2 regions of the Pseudoflavonifractor hominis genome follow, and region 2 is predicted to be linked to the other one. Evidence: riboswitches for the same ligand, from Rfam matches in the RefSeq annotation. Region 2 holds a riboswitch; the other holds the start of a gene.
What was found. A riboswitch is a leader RNA that binds a small molecule or an ion and turns the genes downstream of it on or off. The one in region 2 is predicted to bind glycine.
Positions count from the first base shown of each region.

Region 1: another riboswitch for glycine. It lies ahead of H8S34_RS12420 (alanine/glycine:cation symporter family protein); the one in region 2 lies ahead of gcvT (glycine cleavage system aminomethyltransferase GcvT).

Region 1 covers NZ_JACOPR010000008.1:116,336-122,240, reverse strand. Annotated here, with positions in the region: gene H8S34_RS12425 (O-acetylhomoserine aminocarboxypropyltransferase/cysteine synthase family protein) at 1-1,261, shown strand, start outside; glycine riboswitch at 1,600-1,690, shown strand; gene H8S34_RS12420 (alanine/glycine:cation symporter family protein) at 1,927-3,306, shown strand; gene H8S34_RS12415 (alanine/glycine:cation symporter family protein) at 3,452-4,840, shown strand; gene H8S34_RS12410 (uracil-DNA glycosylase) at 5,337-5,903, shown strand.
Region 2 covers NZ_JACOPR010000004.1:70,142-76,046, forward strand. Annotated here, with positions in the region: gene H8S34_RS08115 (penicillin-binding transpeptidase domain-containing protein) at 1-466, opposite strand, end outside; gene H8S34_RS08120 (FtsW/RodA/SpoVE family cell cycle protein) at 453-2,342, opposite strand; glycine riboswitch at 2,585-2,667, shown strand; gene gcvT (glycine cleavage system aminomethyltransferase GcvT) at 2,850-3,929, shown strand; gene gcvH (glycine cleavage system protein GcvH) at 4,001-4,381, shown strand; gene gcvPA (aminomethyl-transferring glycine dehydrogenase subunit GcvPA) at 4,385-5,701, shown strand; gene gcvPB (aminomethyl-transferring glycine dehydrogenase subunit GcvPB) at 5,698-5,905, shown strand, end outside.

The DNA of each region.
Region 1 (5,905 bases), on a different contig from region 2:
CATCCATGCGGGATACCGCCCCGGAAACGGAGAACCCCGCAATATCCCCATCATTCAGTCCACTACCTTCCGCTATGAGACGGGCGAGGCTATGGGAAAGCTGTTTGATCTGGAGGCCAGCGGGTACTTCTATACCCGGCTTCAAAATCCCACCAATGACAGTGTGGCAGCAAAGATCTGTGCACTGGAAGGGGGGAGCGCCGCGATGCTCACTTCTTCGGGACAGGCCGCCAACTTCTACGCAATCTTCAACATCTGTTCCTGCGGAGACCATGTGGTCTCCTCTACGGCCATCTATGGCGGAACATACAATCTGTTTGCAGTGACCATGAAGCGCATGGGCATTGAGTTTACCTTTGTGGAGCCCGACTGCACGCCCGAGGAGCTGGAGGCCGCTTTCCGGCCCAACACCAAGGCGGTATTCGGCGAGACGATTGCCAACCCCGCCCTGGCCGTGCTGGATTTTGAGAAGTTTGCCGCGGCAGCACACGCCCACGGCGTGCCCCTCATCGTGGACAACACCTTTGCCACGCCTATCAACTGCCGGCCTTTCGAATATGGGGCCGATATTGTCACCCACTCCACCACCAAGTATATGGACGGCCATGCCAATGCGGTGGGCGGAGCCATCGTGGACTCCGGCGCCTTTGACTGGACCCGGTATCCCGACAAATTCCCCGGACTGTGCACGCCGGACGAGAGCTACCACGGCGTGACCTACACGGAGCGGTTTGGAGTGGCAGGGGCCTATATCACGAAGGCCACCGTTCAGCTCATGCGCGACTTCGGCTCCGTTCCGGCGCCCATGAACTCCTATCTCCTGAATGTGGGACTGGAGACGCTCCACCTGCGGGTCCCCCGCCACTGCGCCAATGCCCTGGCCGTGGCCCAGTATCTGCAGAAGCACGAAAAGGTGGCGTGGGTCCGCTATCCCGGCCTGGAGGGCGATCCGTATCACGGGCTGGCCCAGAAGTATCTCCCCAACGGGGTGTGCGGTGTGGTTTCCTTTGGTGTCAAGGGCGGACGCGAGGCGGCCGAGACCTTTATGGCAGGGCTGAATCTGGCCTCCATCGCCACCCATGTGGCCGATGCCAAGACCTGCGTACTGCATCCCGCCTCCACCACCCACCGGCAGATGAACGATCAGGAGCTGTATGCGGCCGGGGTGTCCCCGGATCTGGTCCGCTTCTCGGTGGGCATTGAGGATATCAACGATATCCTGGCCGATCTGGAAGCGGCGTTGGCCAAGGTAAACGCATAAGAATATCACAACCGGAAGGCAGGGGCGCCGTCTATTGGAGACGGCGCCCCTGCTGTGTTGTTCCGGGAGAAGAAATTCTATATATGTTTTTACATCGAAGACATATGAAGAGTGTTGGAAATGACTAAACTGCCAAGTATTTTTTTGGAAAAAAGCCATAGAAATGAGAATTTCATCCTAGCTATTCCAGATTATGGCTTGACGAAAGCGAAAAAAAGGGCTATGATAGGGGCACATCAAAAAAGTGCATAGAGATGGCCGCTTCTTTTGTCCGTCTTTTATTTAATTTTTCACAAGACAGAAAAATGGAAGTGTTCGTGGTATATGGACAAAGTAGCGGCACAAACTCTGGAGAATCTCAGCGACGGGGGCCAAAGGTGTAAGGTGCGTAAGCACTGATCTCTCAGGCAAAAGGACAGAGTAGAGTGCATCGGCAGTATGTCATTGGTTGGAATGCGCTCTGCAAAGCCGGACCCGTCACAGGGGCCGGCTTTTTTGATGACAGCATGGTTCGGAATGCGGTATGCATGGTTCCGACTGTGCATATGTTGACGAGAACCCATAAAAACAGGGGGTGAAAGGGCGCGCGATGCAAGGCACCCCGGCAGGTGTGTGGCCGGGGGACATCAGGAACGATTCCGTGTGGAGAGAAAGGATGAATATCTATGGATCAATTAGCGGCTATCGTAAGTGCGGCCAGTAATTTTGTCTGGAACAGCGTACTGCTCTATGTACTGGTATTTACCGGCATCCTGTTCACCGTTCGGCTCGGTTTTATTCAGATCCGCAAATTCGGCGCCGGCTGGCGCGAGATGTTCGGAGGATTCAGTCTTTCCGGTAAAAAGGCCGATAAGGACGGCATGAGCTCCTTCCAGGCGGCAGCTACTTCCGTGGCGGCTCAGGTCGGCACCGGTAACGTGGTGGGCTGTGCTACGGCCATCCTGCTGGGCGGTCCCGGCGCAGTGTTCTGGGTTTGGGTCGCGGCTTTCCTCGGTATGTCCACGATCTATGCAGAGGCTGTGCTGGCCCAGAAGTATAAGACCCGTGGCCCCGACGGACAGGTCATCGGCGGTCCTGTGTATTACATCCGCGCCCGTTTCCAGGGCGGCTTTGGAAAGTTCCTGGCTGGCTTCTTCGCGATTGCCATCATCCTGGCCCTTGGCCTGATGGGCAACATGGTGCAGTCCAACTCCATCAGCAGCTCCTTTGAGACTGCTTTCGGCGTTCCCAAGCCTGTGGTTGGCGTCGTCGTGGCCGTGCTGGCTGGCTTTATCTTTATGGGCGGCGTGAAGCGCATCGCCTCTGTGACCGAGAAGCTGGTCCCCATTATGGCTATCTTCTACCTGGTGGGCAGCCTGATCGTGATCGGTGCTCATATCACGGCTGTGCCCGAGGTGTTCCGTCAGATCTTTGTGGGCGCCTTTGATCCCCAGGCAGTTCTGGGCGGCGGCGTCGGCGTTGGTATGATGACTGCTATGCGCTACGGCGTAGCCCGCGGTCTGTTCTCCAATGAGGCCGGCCTCGGCTCCACTCCCCATGCCCATGCGATGGCCAAGGTGAAGGATCCCCGCGATCAGGGCCATATCGCGATCGTCTGTGTCTTCATCGATACCTTTATCGTTCTGACCCTCACCGCGCTGGTTATCCTCACCAGCGGTGTGGTTACCCCCAACATGATCGGCGACGACAGCACTGCGGCCTCTCTGGCTCAGTCCGCGTTCTCCACGGTCTTTGGCAGCTTCGGCAACATATTTGTGGCCATCTGCCTGCTGTTCTTTGCCTTCTCCACCATCATTGGTTGGTACTTCTTCGGCGAGCAGAACATCAAGTACCTCTTTGGTCAGAAGGCGGTCAATGTCTACTCCATCATCGTGATCCTGTGTGTCTTTGTTGGCTCTCTGCTGAAGGTGGACCTGGTGTGGAACCTGGCCGACTTCTTCAACGCGGTGATGGCTCTGCCCAACCTGATTGCTCTGATCTGCCTGTCCGGCGTTGTGGTACGGATCACCAAGGGCATGGAAGAGGAGCATGTTCTGAAAAAGTAATTGCTGATGCATCGCTCTTTTGTACGGCGCGGGAATTATCCCGCGCCGTATGTTTTTCCACAGAGCTCCTTTTCCGGGTGGATAAATCCGTGGACAAACGGGGAAACTGGTCCATACGAGTCGACGGATAAAGGAGCGGATGGGTGTGGATGCAGCGACCATACTGGGGACAGTGAGCCAGTGGCTCTGGAATCATGTGCTGTTGTATGTGTTGTTGGCCGTGGGAATCTATTTTACCCTGCGGCTGCGTCTGGTACAGGTGCGGAAACTGGGCATGGGGGTTCGAACACTGACGGCCGGACTGCGCCGGAAAAGCGGGACAGAACGTTCCCGAGGCATGAGTCCCTTTCAGGCGCTGACCACTGCCATTGCGGCCCAGGTGGGGACGGGGAACATCACCGGCTGTGCTACGGCTCTGGCGGCCGGAGGACCAGGGGCAATCTTCTGGATGTGGGTCTCCGGCTTTTTTGGCATGGCGACCATCTATGCCGAAGCCGTACTGGCGCAGACCTACCGCTCTGTCCGTCCGGACGGATCGGTATTGGGGGGACCGGCCTACTACATTCGCGCAGCCGTGCGGGGCAGGGTGGGGCGTATCCTGGCGGGGATCTTCTCTGTCCTCCTGATTTTGGCACTGGGAATTATGGGAAATATGGTGCAGTCCAACTCCATTGCGGGCGCCTTTCAGCATGCCTTCCACATTCCAACACTGGCGGTGGGGATTGGTGTGGCGGCGGTCTCTGCCTTTGTCTTTCTGGGCGGAGTAGGCCGGGTGGCCTCTGTGACCGAAAAACTGGTGCCTCTGATGGCAGGGATCTATGTGGCCGGGTGTGCGGCCATTCTGGTGCTCAACCGTACAGAACTCCCGGAGGCCGTGCGCTCGATCTTTGTGGGGGCCTTCCGGCCCCAGGCGGTGGCAGGGGGCGCGGCGGGACTGACCCTGCGGGAGACCATCCGCTATGGCGTGGCGCGGGGACTCTTTTCCAATGAGGCGGGACTCGGTTCCACACCCCACGCCCACGCGCAGGCAAAAGTAAAGCGCCCGGAGGAACAGGGAATCGTGGCCATGCTGGGCGTATTCGTATCCACCTTTGTGATTTTGACCTTGACCGCACTGGTCCTGCTCACGACCGGCGTCCTGGGAAGCGGACTGGAGGGGACTGCACTGGCCCAGTTGGCCTTCCAGCGGGCCTTTGGCCAGGCCGGAAAAGGATTTGTAGCCATCTGTATGCTGCTCTTTGGATTTTCCACGGTGGTGGGGTGGTATTTCTTTGGGGAGCAGAATGTGGAATCCCTCTTTGGACGGCGCGGCGTGCTGATTTATACCTGGGTGGTGCTGGCCGCCCTGGTGGCAGGTTCCGGGCTGCGGGTAGACCTGGTCTGGAACCTGGCGGACCTGTTCAACGGGCTGATGGCTCTGCCCAACCTGATCGCTTTGCTGCTGCTGGGACATGTGGTAGCTGGAATCTGCCGGGCGGGTGACGGAGGAAAGCACCTTCCCGGCAGGGAGCGGAAATCAGATTCAGCAGGGTGACGAAGCGCTTAGAACAGATAAAAGTTTAAGGTTAGAGTAGAAAAATTGCCCTGACACGGGAGATATGAGGAGTTTTCGGGATTTATAATTGCGATGGGGCCAATCGAAACTTAGATGAAAAACGAAATGTGCAGACCATGGCAGGGAAAGAGAAGGAACCAAACGATTAGCACCAAAATGGGAAAAATGAAATACGGAAAACCATCCGGACGGTTTTGTATGGCAAGCGTCGGGGGAGGCTTGACTTCCTCCTTGAAAGCTTCTACAATGAATTTGGAACAAAAGCCTGCGGAAACGCCGCGGCAGAGTGTTGAAACCAGTGAGAACATCCCCATTCCTCTTTCTTCTTGCGGGAAGGTCCGTACCCATCCACGGGTGCGGACCTTTCTGCATCTGGGATGTATGCAAGCGCGGGGAGATATGGTACAATGAAAGCCGTCGACGGAAGGAGAAGCTGCGTTTTCCTTCCCGGAAGAATACCGAGAGGAGGGAAAGAATGAAGTCGTGGAATGAACTGTATGAGGCCTGTATGTCCTGCCGGAACTGCCCCCTGTGCGAGACCCGGCACAATGTGGTGTTTGGCGAGGGCGCTCAGAATGCGGAAGTCATGTTCATCGGCGAGGGGCCCGGCGAACAGGAGGACCTCACCGGCCGTCCCTTTGTGGGGCGTGGCGGAAAATTTCTGGACGAGATGCTGGCCATGATCGAGCTGGACCGCTCCAAGATCTTCATTGGCAATATGGTAAAATGCCGTCCCCCGGGAAACCGGGACCCGCTGGCAGCGGAGCAGGAGGCCTGTATCGGCTATCTCCGCAACCAGGTGGCCTTGATTCGGCCCAAGATCATCGTCTGTCTGGGGCGGATTGCGGCCATGAAGCTCATCAAGGAGGATTTCAAGATCACCCGGGAGCATGGGCAGTGGTTTGAGAAGGCGGGCGTGCAGATGACCGCCCTGTACCACCCGGCGGCGCTGCTGCGGGACCCCCGCAAGCGGCCCGAGACCTTTGCCGATCTCAAAGCCCTTCAGGCCAAGATCCGTGAGATCTGTGACCATACCTATTAAAA
Region 2 (5,905 bases):
AGTTGTAGACGCCCACCGTCCCCTTTTTGCCGCCCAGGGCCTGGTAGGCGATGTAGTTGTAGCGGGCGTCCAGGGTGAGGTAGAGGTCGTTCCCCTCGCCCAGGGGGCTGTACGCGCCGGTGAGCAGATTGTAGCCCGAGAGCTTATCCGCAAAGGCCACCAGCGCGCCGGTGCCGATGTTGCCCGACGGGTCGCCCACCGCATGGAGGGTGGCCTCCCGCACGGTGGCATTGTCGTAATAGCGGCGGTTCCCCGCCTCGTCCACCCAGGAGAGCACGTCGCCGTCCCGGTCCAGGACCCGCCCCACGGCCAGCTGTCCCTGGCTGTTGTAGAGATGGCGGTTGGCGGCGAAGCCCGCCCAGCGTCCGCCGCTGAGCACAAAGCGCACGCAGAACAGTCCCAGGCCCAGCAGCATGGCCAGGGCCAGCAGAAGGCAGACTACCGCCCGTTTTTCAATCTTCTTCATCGTCCGCCTCCGCTCCGTATCCGCCGTATCCGGGCCCAAAGTCAAAATCAAAGTCCACCAGATCCTCGTCCTCTCCGGTGGGGATCACTCCGCTCCGGCCCCGGGTGGAGCGGCGGGCCAGGTGCTCCTGCCGCTCAGGGCCCTTTCTCCGCCCGGGCAGGCGGATGGCAAAGCTGGCGTTCTGCCGGGTGTCGGTAGCCTTCAGGAAGGCCAGCAGGCCCCAGGACGAGAGCATGGAGGAGCCGCCGTTGGACACGAACGGGAAGGTCACGCCGGTCAGCGGCAGGATGTCCACCGCGCCCAGCACGTTCAGCGCCGTCTGGAACACCATCATGGAGGTGGCCGCACAGGCGGCAATGATATAAAAGCTGGACCGCCCCGCCCGGCAGGCCCGCACCGCAAAGACCGCCAGGGTCAGGATACAGCACACCGCCAGGACGGCGATGACGAGGCCCCACTCCTCGCAGAGCATGCCGAACACCAGATCGGTGTCGGCGGCCGGGACCCGGTAGAGCCAGCCCCGGCCTGGTCCCACGCCCACCAGACCGCCGGAGGCCGCCGCCGACATGGTGCGGGTCTGCTGAAAGCCTCCGTCCGAGGCGTACTGCCAGGCATGCCCCCAGGTGGCAAAGCGCCGCAGGATGTAGGGCTTGAGGGAGAGCAGCATGAACCCGCCGAAGACGGCCGCGCCGCAGATGAGGGCCAGGGTGGCCCAGTCTCCGGAGCGGAGATAGGCGATCACCAGGAAGGTGATGAAAAAGATGGCCGCGGTGCCGAAGTCGCTCATCAGCGCCAGGCAGCCCATACAGGCTCCGGTCAGGACGATGAACAGCCCCAGGTTCCGCTTCCGGAAGAGGCGCTCCAGCGTGGCGGCCCCGGCAAAGATGTAGCAGATCTTGGCCACCTCCGAGGGCTGGAAGGAGATGCCGCCGATGCTGATCCAGTTGGCCGCGCCGTATTTCACCTGCCCCACCACCAGGGACAGGCCCAGCAGGCAGATGGCCCCCACTGCCATGACCCAGCGGATCTTCTTCACCCGCTCCAGGTCCCGGAGAAAGATCCCCAGCACCAGGAAGAGCACCAGCCCCAGCAGCATGGCGGCCAGCTGCTTGAAGAGGGCGTGGGGCGCGGAGGACGCGGTCACCGACAGGGACAGGGTACACAGGAAAAAGGCAATGAGCTCCATCTCAAAGCCCACCCGCCGCAGCGCCCGCAGGGTGAGGAAGTAGATCCACATCAGGGCGGTCAGCGTAAAGAAGGCCAAGGGCAGGGAGACCTCGGCCTCCTCCCCCGCCGCTACCACCAGCTGGAGGGCGGCCAGAACCTGAAAGACCGTCAGGAGCACCAGCGGCCCCCAGGGCGAGGAGGGCTTCTCCACCCTCCGGCGGCGCTGCCGCCGCTCCTCCTGCTCCTCCTGGGAGACCGGCAGCAGCACGGTCTCCACTCCGCCCAGGCTGAGCACGTCACCAAAGGTCACCGGCGCGCTGCCCTGGACCGGCTTTCCATTGACCCGTACCCCGCCCTTGGAGTCCAGGTCGTGGACGGTCCAGGTGTCATCCTCGGCACGGATCAGCGCCGCGTGCTGGCGGGAGACCACCGGGTAGTTGAGCACTACGTCCGAGGACTTTCCCCGCCCAAGAATGTTCTCCCAGTGGGTCAGGGGCTCCTCCGCCCCGTTGGGCAGGGTCAGGTAGGCCCACACCTCCGGCAGATGGGGAACCTTTAACAGGGAGCGGATGGCCCCGGCCAGAATCCCCAGCGCCAGCACCGGGAACACAAAGCGGACCACCGAGGTAAACCAGGCTGCCAGCATGGGATAACGGGCCGGCAGCGTCAAAAACGCATGGATCAGATCCTGCGGCTGTGATAAAAGCAATGCGACATCCTCCTTTTTAACGGAATCCAAAGGGATTGCCTCCTATTATACCACAACTTTTTCCCCGCGCAAATCGGGCCGTTTTGCCCCCCGCTCCAGGCGGCCGGAGCCCCCCCTTCCGATTTCTCCGGGGGAATTTCAAAAAAACGGTTGACTTTTCTTGGATTTGTATTATACTTATAAGTACAAAATAAAACTCAATAGTTTAAACTCATTATATTGAAAAATTCTATATCGTTCGGATGACATGACCGAGAGAGTGCGATACAATCGCCGCCGAAGGGGAATCAGAAAATCTCTCAGGCAAACGGATCGGCCATTGACGAGACTCTGGAAAGCGTGGAAGTTTTTTCCTCGCACCGAAGATGCAACCTCATCTATGTGAGGGAAACTTTCAGGTTATGACAGAGCGTATAGCATTTGCTATGCGCTTTTTTCATACCATGCAGTAACCGTCAGTATAATTTCTAATTTTTCTAGTTTACATTATCACAGGAGGTCATGATCATGGAGCGAAAAACCCCACTTTACGACTGCCACGTGGCGGCAGGCGGTAAAATTGTCCCCTTTGCAGGCTGGCTGCTGCCGGTCCAGTACAGCGGCGTGGTCGCCGAGCATATGGCGGTGCGCACGGCCTGCGGACTCTTTGACGTCTCCCACATGGGCGAGCTGGTCCTCCGGGGCAAGGACGCCCTGGCCAATCTCAACCGCCTGCTGACCAACGACTACACCGACCTCCAGACCGGCCACGCCCGGTACAGCCTCATGTGCTATGAGAGCGGCGGCGTGGTGGATGACCTCATCGTCTACAAGTGTTCGGACGAGGCCTATCTCATCGTCGTCAACGCGGCCAACTGCGAAAAGGACGCCCAGTGGATCTCCGAGCATCTCTCCGGCGAGTGCACCATGGAGAACATCTCCGACTCCGTGGCCCAGGTGGCCCTCCAGGGTCCCAAGGCCGAGGCGGTCCTCTCCAAGCTCTCCAAGACCATCCCGGCCGGCAACTATACCTTCATCGCCCAGGGCGAGGTGGACGGCATCCAGGCCCTGGTCTCCCGCACCGGCTACACCGGCGAGGACGGCTTTGAGATCTACTGCGCCGCCGCCGATGCCCCCGCCCTGTGGGAAAAGCTCCTGGCCGCCGGCAAGGACGAGGGACTCATCCCCTGCGGCCTGGGCGCCCGCGACACCCTGCGCCTGGAGGCCGGCATGCCTCTCTACGGCCACGAGCTCTCCGCCGAGATCAACCCCTACGAGGCGGTGCTGGGCATCTTCGTCAAGATGGATAAGCCCGACTTCATCGGCAAGGCCGCTCTGGAGCAGGCCCGTCCCGTCTCCCGCCGCAAGGTTGGCCTGAAGGTCACCGGACGGGGTATCATCCGGGAGCACTGCGACGTATACGCCGGCGAGGAAAAGGTGGGCTTCGTCTCCTCCGGCACCCACTGCCCCTACCTGGGCTACGCGGTGGGCATGGCCATGGTCCCCGTGGAGTACAAGGAGCCCGGCACCAAGCTGCTGGTGGACGTGCGCGGCCGCAAGGTGGAGTGCGAGGTCATCAAGACTCCCTTCTACAAGCGGGCCCAGTGATCCTCTTCCCTTTTGAACCAAAACTATGTACATAAAAAATCAAAAATTATATCGATAAAGGAGAAATTATTATGAACTTTCCTGCTGATCTGAAGTACGCCAAGTCTCACGAGTGGGTTCGCCAGGAGGGCGACACCTATGTCATCGGCCTGACCGACTTTGCCCAGGACGAGCTGGGCGACATCGTCTTTGTCAACCTGCCCCAGGAGGGCGACGCCGTCTCCGCCGGCGAGGCCTTCTCCGACGTGGAGTCCGTCAAGGCGGTCTCCGACGTCCTCTCCCCCGTCTCCGGCACCGTCGTGGCCGTCAACGAGGAGCTGATGGACGATCCCGCCAAGGTCAACAGCGATCCCTATGGCGCCTGGTTCATCAAGGTCGAGAATGTCAGTGATGTGGAGGAGCTGCTGGACGCCGCCGCCTACGAGGCCCACTGCGCCGCGGAAAAGGAGTAATCTATGTCGAGTTATCTGTGCTCTACCCCGGAAGAGCGGCAGGCCATGCTGGAGGTCCTGGGCATGAAGTCCATGGACGACCTCTACGTGGATGTGCCGGAGGAGGTCATGATCAAGGGCCCCCTCAACCTGCCCGCCCCCAAGTCCGAGCTGGACATCCGCCGGACCATGGAGTCTCTGGCGGAACACAACACCCGCTTCCATACCATCCTGCGGGGCGCCGGCGCCGAGCGCCACTACATCCCCGCCGCCGTCTCCCGCATCACCAGCAATGAGATCTTTGTCACCGCCTACACCCCCTATCAGGCCGAGGTCAGCCAGGGCGTGCTCCAGTCCATCTTTGAGTTCCAGACCATGATGTGCGAGCTCACCGGCATGGACGTGTCCAACGCCTCCGTCTACGACGGCGGCAACGCCGCCGCCGAGGCTGTGGCCATGTGCAAGGAACGCAAGCGCACCAAGGTCCTGGTCTCCGAGACCACCCACCCCGACGCGCTGGCCGTCATCAAGACCTACTGCTACGGCTCCAACACCGAGGTGATCACCGTGCCCGCCAAGGACGGCGTCACCGATCTGGAGGCCCTCAAGTCCCTGCTGGGTGAGGATTCCGCCTGCTTCTACGTGCAGCAGCCCAACTTCTTCGGCATGCTGGAGGACTGCGACGCCCTGGGCGAGGCGGTCCACGCCGCCGGAGCCAAGTACATCATGGGTGTCAATCCCGCCACCCTGGGCGTGCTCAAGAGCCCCCGGGAGTACGGCGCCGACATCGCCGTGGGCGAGGCTCAGCCTCTGGGCATGCCCCTCTCCTGGGGCGGCCCCTACCTGGGCTTCATGACCTGCACCACCGCTATGATGCGTAAGCTCCCCGGCCGGATCGTGGGCGAGACCACCGACGACAAGGGTGAGCGCGCCTTCGTCCTCACCATGCAGGCCCGCGAGCAGCACATCCGCCGCGAGAAGGCCAGCTCCAACATCTGCTCCAACCAGGCCCTGTGCGCCCTGACCGCCTCGGTCTACCTGGCCGAGATGGGCCCCGCCGGTCTGGCTGAGGTGGGCAACCAGTGCTACGCCAAGGCCCACTATCTGGCCTCCGAGCTGTGCAAGATCGAGGGCGTCGAGCTGGTGTTCCCCGGCGAGTTCTTCCATGAATTTGTCACCACCCTGCCCGATACCTACCGGGTCCTCTGTGCGCTGGAGAAGAAGGGCATCCTGGGCGGCCTGCGCCTGCGGGAGGGCGTGCTGTGGTGCGTCACCGAGTACTGCACCAAGGCTGACCTGGACGAGGCTGTGGCCGTCATCAAGGAGGCGTACGGAAAATGAAACTGATTTTTGAATTGAGCAAGCCCGGCCGCGGCAACAAGGTCCTCACCCCCTATCAGACCACCCTGAACCTCAACCCCACCGCGGAGGTCCCCGCCGTGGAGATCCCCGCCGCCTTCCGCCGGAGCTCGGCCCCCCGTCTCCCCGAGGTGAGCGAGAACGATCTCTCCCGCCACTATAACGCCCTGGCCCGCCGCTCCTTCG